DNA from 3 places in the Scandinavium tedordense genome. Region 1 is predicted to be linked to each of the others. Evidence: predicted binding sites of a transcription regulator. Region 1 holds the regulator's gene; each other region holds the start of a gene.
The links. Region 1 encodes sigma-54, which starts transcription at its own class of promoters, with help from an activator protein. Its sites were predicted from a motif close to GTTGGCACANNTTTCGCTNT; they were not measured.

Region 1 (3,351 bases):
AGGGACGTCGGGTCGTTGAAGACGTTAGCCTGACGGTGAATTCCGGCGAAATCGTCGGCCTGCTTGGCCCGAACGGGGCGGGTAAAACCACCACGTTCTACATGGTGGTCGGCATTGTGTCCCGCGATGCGGGCAACATCATCATTGATGATGACGATATCAGTATGCTGCCACTGCATGCCCGTGCCCGTCGGGGTATTGGTTATCTGCCGCAGGAAGCCTCCATTTTCCGCCGTCTGAGTGTGTTTGATAACCTGATGGCGGTGCTGCAAATCCGTGATGATTTGAGCAATGAGCAGCGCGTTGACCGTGCAAACGAGCTGATGGAAGAGTTTCACATTGAGCATCTACGCGACAACCTCGGCCAGGCACTCTCCGGCGGTGAACGCCGTCGTGTAGAAATCGCCCGCGCGCTTGCAGCTAATCCTAAATTTATTCTGCTGGATGAACCTTTTGCGGGTGTTGACCCCATTTCGGTTATCGACATCAAGCGTATTATCGAACACCTGCGCGACAGCGGCCTCGGCGTGCTGATTACTGACCATAACGTTCGCGAAACCTTAGCAGTCTGTGAACGCGCTTACATCGTGAGCCAGGGGCATCTGATTGCTCACGGTACGCCGGAACAAATCCTCCAGGACGAGCATGTTAAGCGCGTGTATCTTGGGGAAGACTTCAGACTCTGATAGGGTAGTGAATACAGACATTCTGGCCGGAGAAATTTGCCCTGATTATGAAGCAAGGTTTGCAATTAAGGCTCAGCCAACAGCTCGCCATGACGCCGCAACTGCAACAGGCTATTCGTCTGTTGCAGCTTTCTACGCTCGAGCTGCAACAGGAACTTCAGCAAGCGCTGGAGAGTAATCCCCTGCTTGAGCAAACCGACCTTCACGAGGAAGTCGATTCACAAGAAGAAACCGACAACGACACATTTGATACCGTTGATGCCCTCGAGCAGAAAGAGATGCCCGATGAGCTTCCGCTCGATGCCAGCTGGGATGAAATCTATACCGCAGGCACGCCGTCCGGTACCGGCACCGATTATCAGGATGACGAACTGCCGGTCTACCAGGGCGAAACGACGCAGACACTCCAGGATTATCTGATGTGGCAGGTTGGGCTGACGCCGTTTTCCGATACCGACCGCGCGATAGCCACGTCGATCGTGAACGCGGTTGACGATACCGGCTACCTCACCGCATCGCTGGACGAGATCCTGGAAAGCATCGGCGACGAAGAACTCGATCTCGATGAGGTCGAAGCGGTGCTGAAACGCATCCAGCGTTTTGATCCGATCGGCGTGGCCGCGAAAGATCTGCGCGACTGCCTGTTGATCCAGCTCTCCCAGTTTACCAAAGAGACGCCGTGGCTGACGGAAGCCAAAACGATTATCAGCGATCATCTCGATCTACTGGCCAATCATGATTTCCGCTCCCTGATGCGCGTCACTCGCCTCAAAGAAGATGTGCTGAAAGAAACCGTGTCGCTGATTCAGTCCCTGGATCCGCGCCCAGGTCAGTCCATTCAGACCGGCGAACCGGAGTACGTCATCCCCGATGTGCTGGTGCGTAAAATCAGTGGCCGTTGGGCAGTTGAACTCAATTCCGATAGTATCCCGCGCCTGCAAATCAATCAGCATTACGCCGGCATGTGCAGCTCCACGCGCAACGACGCCGACAACCAATTTATTCGCAGTAATCTGCAGGAAGCCAAATGGCTGATTAAAAGCCTGGAAAGCCGCAATGACACGCTGCTGCGGGTAAGCCGCTGCATCGTCGAACAGCAGCAGGCGTTCTTTGATCAGGGCGAAGAGTTCATGAAACCGATGGTCCTGGCTGATATTGCCCAAGCCGTCGAAATGCATGAATCAACGATTTCACGCGTCACCACGCAAAAGTATCTGCACAGCCCACGGGGCATTTTTGAGCTTAAGTATTTCTTCTCCAGCCATGTGAATACCGAAGGCGGCGGCGAAGCGTCGTCCACGGCGATTCGCGCACTGGTGAGGAAATTAATTGCCGCGGAAAATCCCGCGAAACCACTGAGTGACAGTAAGCTGACTACCATGCTGTCCGAACAGGGTATCATGGTGGCACGCCGCACCGTTGCAAAGTACCGAGAGTCTTTATCCATTCCGCCGTCGAACCAGCGTAAACAGCTGGTCTGACACAACCGATAAGGAAGACCCTATGCAGCTCAATATCACAGGACACAATGTCGAAATCACTGACGCACTGCGTGAATTTTTGAACACCAAATTCGCGAAGCTCGAGCAGTTTTTCGAACGGATCAATCAAGTCTATATTGTGTTAAAAGTGGAAAAGGTGACTCATATCTCGGATGCCACCCTGCATGTTAACGGGGGCGAAATTCATGCCAGTGCGGAAGGGCAGGATATGTATGCCGCAATAGACGGTCTTATCGATAAGCTGGCAAGACAGCTGACCAAACATAAAGATAAACTGAAACAACACTAATTGTCCGGGCGTGCGCCTGACCCGGTTGTTCGGGTTGGGCGGCACGCAGGTGAAATTATGATGAACAATGATTCCGCTCTGCAATTGAGCAATGTCCTTAACCAGGAATGTACCCGCAGTGCAGTTCACTGCCAGAGTAAAAAGCGTGCGCTGGAAATCATCAGCGAACTGGCCGCAAAACAGCTTGGCTTACCGTCGCAGGTGGTATTCGAAGCTATTCTGACCCGTGAAAAGATGGGCAGTACCGGTATCGGCAACGGCATCGCCATTCCTCACGGCAAGCTGGAAGAAGATACTCTGCGTGCCGTCGGCGTTTTCGTGCAGCTCGAAACACCGATCGCCTTTGATGCCATTGATAACCAGCCGGTTGATCTGCTGTTCGCCTTGCTGGTGCCTGCCGATCAGACCAAAACGCATTTGCACACCCTTTCACTGGTGGCGAAGCGTCTGGCAGACAAAACCATCTGTCGCCGGTTGCGTAACGCACAGAGCGATCAGGAACTGTATGAGATTATCACCAGCGACGATAACGGTGATGAAAATGCCTAACGGTAACTCGGTTGTCTTAAGGAGAAACGACTGATGGTACTGATGATTGTCAGCGGTCGCTCGGGTTCAGGTAAATCTGTCGCCCTGCGTGCGCTGGAAGACATGGGCTTTTACTGCGTGGATAATCTGCCCGTCGTGCTGTTGCCCGAACTGGCGAAAAGCCTTGCTGACCGACAAATTTCTGCCGCGGTCAGCATCGATGTGCGTAACATGCCGGAATCTCCGGAGATTTTTGAACAGGCAATGGACAATTTGCCTGATACATTCTCTCCGCAACTGTTGTTCCTGGATGCCGATCGCAACACGCTGATCCGCCGTTACAGCG
Region 2 (3,351 bases), on a different contig from region 1:
TGACCATTCTATGTGGTTCCATCGCCCATTCAATATGAATGAATGGCTGCTGTACAGCGTGGAGAGCACGTCAGCTTCTAGCGCGCGCGGTTTTGTACGCGGTGAGTTTTATACTCAGGATGGTGTGCTGGTCGCATCGACGGTACAAGAAGGCGTGATGCGTAATCGCGGTTAGACTTTTGCGGTCTCAGTCGGTCCCCTCTCCCTGTGGGAGAGGGGCAAACACTCAAAACGGCAATCTCAAGATTGCCGTTTTGCTTTTACTTAGGCGTTATACGCATTCTCGCCATGGCTGTTGACATCCAGACCTTCGCGTTCCTGTTCTTCCGGAACTCGCAGCCCCACTGTCAGGTCAGCCAGTTTGTAACCGATGAAGGCCACCACGCCAGACCAGACAATCGTCAGACCGATACTTTCCAGCTGTACCAGAACCTGATGGCCCATGGTCACACCTTCCGCATAGCCGACGCCACCCAGTGATGTCGATGCGAAGATACCGGTCAGGATACAACCCACAATCCCGCATACGCCGTGCACACCGAACACATCGCATGGGTCATCTACACGCAGCCAGCGTTTCAGCGCCGTGACGCCCCACAAACCGGCCAGACCCGCCGCGATGCCGACAATCAGGGAACCACCCACGCCGATGTAACCACAGGCAGGCGTGACCGCCACCAGACCAGCGATAGCACCGGAACATGCCCCCAGCAGAGAAGGCTTACCGCGTACCGCCCACTCACCGAAGACCCAGGCCAGAATCGCAGCCGCAGTCGCCACTACGGTGTTCAGGAAAGCGAGTGCAGCAATTTCGTTGGCGGAGCTTGCGGAACCGGCGTTAAAGCCGAACCAGCCCACGTACAGAATGGCGGTCCCGGTGAAAACCATCGGCAAGTTATGCGGTTTGAACGCTTCTTTGCCAAAGCCCACGCGTTTGCCAATCAGATATGCACCCACAAGGCCCGCAACGGCGGCGTTGATGTGAACAACGGTGCCGCCCGCAAAGTCCAGTGCGCCGTGCGTGGCCAGCAAACCGCCGCCCCATACCATGTGCGCAATCGGTACGTAGGAGAAGGTCATCCACACCACCACGAAAATCAGCACTGCGGAGAAGCGGATACGCTCCGCCAACGAGCCAACAATCAGACCGACGGTGATACAAGCAAACGAGCCCTGGAAGGCCACGTGGATGTACTGATAGAAAGTGCCCATCAGTGCTTTCAGTTCGATGCCTTTCAGCAGAACCCAATCAAAGCTGCCGAAGAAGTTGCCGCCGGTGCCGAACGCCAGGGTATAGCCGTAAACCACCCACAGCACGCAAACCAGTGCGAAGGTGACGGTGACCTGCGTCAGCATGGAAAGCACGTTTTTGCCACGGATCAGGCCGCCGTAAAACAACGCAATCCCGGGAATACTCATAAACAGCACCAGCGCGGTGCTGATCATCATAAAGGCGTTGTCAGCTTTATCGGCGACCGCAGGCGCTGCCAGAGACAGGCCCGGCAACAGTGCCAATACAGCTGGGGCTATTTTCACTAGAGTTTTGTTCATTTTCTCGATCCCTATCACTGTGTGCCAGGAGTTACAGAGCCGCTTCGTCGGCTTCGCCGGTACGAATGCGAATGACGCGTTGCAGCTCGGCGACAAAGATCTTGCCGTCGCCAATCTTGCCGGTGTACGCCGCTTTACTGATCACGTCGATCACCTCATCGAGTTGATCGTCAGCGATCGCCACATCGATTTTCACCTTCGGCAGAAAGTTGACGCTATATTCAGCGCCGCGGTAAAGCTCGGCATGGCCTTTCTGACGCCCGAAGCCTTTCACTTCGGTAACGGTCAGCCCCTGAATACCAATGGAAGACAGCGCTTCGCGAACGTCTTCGAGTTTGAATGGTTTAATCACCACGGTAACCAGCTTCATAGATCCCCTCCAGTCAGAATTCGGTAATGGCGGCAGCTAACACATATGAGGTAAAGCAATCAGCGTGCCAGAAATTAAAACCGGAGGTCATTCAGAGGATTCTGGCCTTTTCTGTGGCTGCGGCGAGCAGCACTGTTCGACTTAACGAAGATGAGAGGCAGGAAGGAAAATAAAAACGCACCATTGCGGTGCAAGATGCGTTTTGTTTTTGCACCAGCGCGTGCTGGTGTGAGTAAATTGCTTAATCGTGGTGCATCAGGCGATAAGCGTTTCTTCTTCGATGCTGGCCGCCAGTTCTTCACCGGCAAGCTGCAGTTGATACATCTGCCAGTAACGCCCTTTGGCTTCAAGAAGTTGCTGATGCGTGCCCCGCTCTACCGCCTGGCCACGGTGCAGCACCATGATGGTGTCGGCCTCAACGATGGTCGAGAGACGGTGGGCAATCACCACCAGCGTCGTACGCTGTCGAACCAGCGCCAGTGCCTGTTGAATCGCCTGCTCGGTGCCGGAATCGATGTTAGCGGTAGCTTCATCAAGGATCAGAATTTGCGGGGTATCCACCAGCACGCGGGCCAGCGCCAGCAACTGTTTCTGTCCGACCGACAGATTGTTGCCCTGCTCGCCGAGCCGGGTGTGAATCCCGTCGATCATGCTGCGAGCCAGTTCTGCGAGCTGCACCGTTTCAAGGGCCTGCCAGACCTGTTCTTCGCTGATATCACGGCCCAGCGTGACGTTGGCAAAGAACGATTCGGCCAGCACCACCGGGTCCTGCTGAACCATCGCCACGCCCTGACGAATAACGCTGTGGCTGAGTGACGACAGCGGGCGTCCATCGAGGCGAATTTCCCCTTTGCTCAACGGGTAGTAGCCCATCAGTAGGCTGGCGAGCGTACTTTTACCGCTGCCGGTATGCCCAACCAGCGCCACGAAGCTGCGCGTCGGCACGCTAATGTTAATGTCCTGTAGTACCAGACGGTCGCCACGGTAGGCGAAAGAGACATCGTCAACATCGATAGACCCGCTTTGCAACGGCACTTCGTCTGCACCGTAGTTCTGACGCGGTTTGTCCATCAGTTCAAACACCCGCTCGCCCGCCACCACCGCCTGCTGCAGCATCGACTGCTGGGTGGTGAGTTCGATTAACGGTTCATTTAAACGCCCGAGGTAGCTGATAAACGCATACAGCACACCGACTTCAATCGTGCCGGTGCTGCTCATCCCAAACAGCATCAGCAGGCCGCAGAGAATCAGTGAGGAGAACAGGCTCAACAGAGGACGCAGCAGGAAACCATCCAGACGCAGAGTCTGCATGCGGGCCATGTAGTGCGAGCGGCTCGCTTCCCCCATCCGTTCGCCAAAACGCGCCTGCTGGCGGAACTGCTGAATGACGCTCATGCCGTTGATAACTTCGTTGAACCCATCGTTGATAT
Region 3 (3,351 bases), on a different contig from region 1:
GATTGCGCAGGCGATCGGCCTGCTCAATGATAACTTTGGTGTATTCCAGCAGTGACGGATCGGGCAGCGCTTTACTCAGAAGCTGAGCTGCGCCACGCAGGCCGCCAAGCGGATTCTTGATTTCATGGGCCAGACCGCGTACCAAATCGCGAGCAGCGATCTGCTGAGCGTGCTGCAGCTGTTCCTGGCTTAGACGACGCTGGTTATCCATCGGCGCCATCTCGAGCAGGATAAGGCCGTCTGGCAGCCGCTGAGCGGTCAAGGACAGAATGTGCGAGCGGCCATCTATAACCAGCGTCACTTCGTTGTCCGTGAAACCCTGTCCTGCCAGCAGACTTTCCTGCATCAGCTCAATGTTCAGGGAAAAATAACTCAACAGTTCCGGCAACGGTGTACCGAATAATTTCCGCGAACTCTGGGCGAGCAGCTGCTGCGCTGCCGGGTTGGCGTAATGAACCGCCAGCTCGTCATCGACCAGTAAGATACTGTTGATTAAAGAATTGAGGATCTGCCCAGCATCGGGCAGCACGCCTGTTGCCATCCGGCAGTCTCCTGAAAGGTGTGCACCAATTTAGTGCATTATAGCGGTTTTCTTCCGCAAAGTGCCTGATATCAGGCTGTTGCCGGAGAAAAAAGCCCATCCGAAGATGGGCCAAAAGTTTCCACGGCAACTCAATCTCCGTGTCCTTCACGCTGCAACGGTGTTGGCTGCCTTCGTTCGCCCAAATCACTTAGTGGACTAAGCTCATTGGGACTTACTCAGTTGCAGCCTTGTTACAACGCGAAAATCATCGGAGATGACTAACTTCTTAAACGCTGTAGTACAGCTCGAACTCTACCGGATGCGGAGTCATGCGAACGCGGTCGTTTTCTTCAACGCGCAGAGCGATGTAAGCATCGATCGCTTCGTCAGTGAACACGCCGCCCGCCGTCAGGAACTCGCGGTCTTCGTTCAGGCAGTTCAGTGCTTCTTCCAGAGAACCTGCAACTTGTGGGATCTCTTTCGCTTCTTCTGGCGGCAGGTCATACAGGTTTTTGTCCATTGCTTCGCCTGGGTGGATCTTGTTTTTGATACCGTCAAGACCAGCCATCAGCAGAGCTGCGAAGCACAGGTACGGGTTAGCCGCCGGGTCCGGGAAGCGCACTTCGATACGACGTGCTTTCGGAGACGCAACCACTGGGATACGGATAGATGCAGAACGGTTACGGGCGGAGTAAGCCAGCATAACCGGTGCTTCGTAACCCGGGACCAGACGCTTGTAGGAGTTGGTGGTTGGGTTCGCCAGCGCATTGATCGCTTTAGCGTGTTTGATTACGCCACCGATGTAGAACAGTGCCTGCTCAGACAGACCTGCATATTTGTCACCAGAGAACAGGTTGGTACCGTTCTTGGACAGAGACATGTGGCAGTGCATACCGGAACCGTTATCACCGAACATTGGTTTTGGCATGAAGGTCGCGGTTTTACCGAAACGGTGCGCGACGTTGTGAACCACATATTTGTAGATCTGAATTTCGTCCGCTTTTTTGGTCATAGTGTTGAAGCGGGTTGCCACTTCGTTCTGACCAGCAGTTGCCACTTCGTGGTGGTGAGCTTCAACAACCAGGCCCATTTCTTCCATCACCAGACACATGGTAGAACGCAGGTCTTGTGCGGAATCGACAGGTGGAACTGGGAAGTAACCGCCTTTAACAGCTGGACGGTGGCCTTTGTTGCCGCCTTCGTATTTGGTGCCGGTGTTCCATGCGCCTTCGATATCATCGATAGCAACGTGGGAGCCGGAGATAGAGCTACCGAAACGCACGTCGTCGAACAGGAAGAACTCTGGCTCTGGCCCGAACAGAACGGTATCCGCGATGCCGGTGGAGCGCAGATATTCTTCAGCGCGTTTAGCGATGGAACGCGGGTCACGGTCATAACCTTGCAGGGTGCCAGGCTCAAGGATGTCACAACGAATGATCAGAGTAGACTCTTCGAAGAACGGGTCCATGACAGCCGTGGAAGCGTCTGGCATCAGAACCATGTCAGATTCGTTGATACCTTTCCAGCCACCGATAGAGGAGCCGTCAAACATTTTGCCTTCTTCGAAGAACTCGGCATTTACCTGATGAGCAGGAATTGTGACGTGCTGTTCTTTACCTTTGGTATCGGTGAAGCGCAGATCAACAAACTTCACTTCATGCTCGTTCAGCATCGTCAAAACGTGTTCAGCGGACATACTTAAACTCTCCCGGATTTGTCAGTGTCGTCGTGGTAACGAACTATTCTTGGCACTGCTTAATGTGGCGTTGTTGCCTTGAAAAAGATAAAGCGAAATCTGTGCCAACTTTTAAATACACCCCAAAAGGCGTTATGATGCGCACCATAGTGCAAAAGGGCTGCACCACGATGGATATACTGCACCAAAATAGTGCTTATGTGTGAAATGTGGGCACTATTTTGGTGCAATTTGCGTGATTAGGCCCTTTTTACTCTTCGTGAAAGCGATCACACGACAACTCTGCGATACTTGTTTGCAGAGGATGTTTGTGATCCTGTTTAGTCCTGCGATTAATCCGTGTACAATAACGCGCTATTTCTAAATGCCTGAGGCAAAGTTGTGATCGAAAATCTGCGTAACATCGCCATCATCGCGCACGTCGACCATGGTAAAACTACCCTGGTTGATAAGCTGCTGCAGCAATCTGGTACTTTCAGTAACGAACGTGCTGAAGCCACCGAACGCGTGATGGACTCCAATGATTTGGAGAAAGAGCGTGGGATTACCATCCTCGCTAAAAACACCGCTATCAAATGGAATGACTACCGTATCAACATCGTTGATACCCCAGGGCACGCCGACTTCGGTGGTGAAGTTGAACGTGTAATGTCCATGGTAGACTCCGTTCTGCTGGTCGTTGACGCAATGGATGGCCCAATGCCGCAGACGCGCTTCGTAACCAAAAAGGCATTCGCCCATGGTTTGAAGCCGATCGTGGTTATCAACAAGGTTGACCGTCCTGGCGCTCGTCCTGACTGGGTTGTTGATCAGGTCTTCGACCTGTTCGTAAACCTGGATGCGACTGACGAACAGCTCGACTTCCCAATCATCTATGCATCTGCACTGATGGGTATTGCGGGTAACGAGCACACCGATATGGCGGAAGATATGACCCCGCTGTACCAGGCGATCGTTGACCACGTTAAAGCACCAAACGTTGACCTTGATGGCCCGCTGCAGATGCAAATCTCCCAGCTGGACTACAACAGCTACGTGGGTGTTATCGGCATCGGCCGCATCAAACGCGGTAAAGTGAAGCCGAACCAGCAGGTCACTATCATTGATAGCGAAGGCAAAACCCGTAACGGTA

Region 2: glnK (P-II family nitrogen regulator) is a predicted target of sigma-54. The motif match lies at 1,974-1,993, and genes of this name have one in related genera.
Region 3: glnA (glutamate--ammonia ligase) is a predicted target of sigma-54. The motif match lies at 2,309-2,328, and genes of this name have one in related genera.

What each region holds. Positions count from the first base shown of each region.
Region 1 is NZ_JALIGG010000052.1:207,354-210,704, forward strand. It holds gene lptB (LPS export ABC transporter ATP-binding protein) at 1-686, shown strand, start outside; gene rpoN (RNA polymerase factor sigma-54) at 734-2,167, shown strand; gene hpf (ribosome hibernation promoting factor) at 2,190-2,477, shown strand; gene ptsN (PTS IIA-like nitrogen regulatory protein PtsN) at 2,535-3,026, shown strand; gene rapZ (RNase adapter RapZ) at 3,060-3,351, shown strand, end outside.
Region 2 is NZ_JALIGG010000051.1:67,274-70,624, forward strand. It holds gene tesB (acyl-CoA thioesterase II) at 1-175, shown strand, start outside; gene amtB (ammonium transporter AmtB) at 265-1,551, opposite strand; gene glnK (P-II family nitrogen regulator) at 1,583-1,921, opposite strand; gene MUU46_RS05520 (SmdB family multidrug efflux ABC transporter permease/ATP-binding protein) at 2,177-3,351, opposite strand, start outside.
Region 3 is NZ_JALIGG010000042.1:19,635-22,985, reverse strand. It holds gene glnL (nitrogen regulation protein NR(II)) at 1-541, opposite strand, end outside; gene glnA (glutamate--ammonia ligase) at 810-2,219, opposite strand; gene typA (ribosome-dependent GTPase TypA) at 2,601-3,351, shown strand, end outside.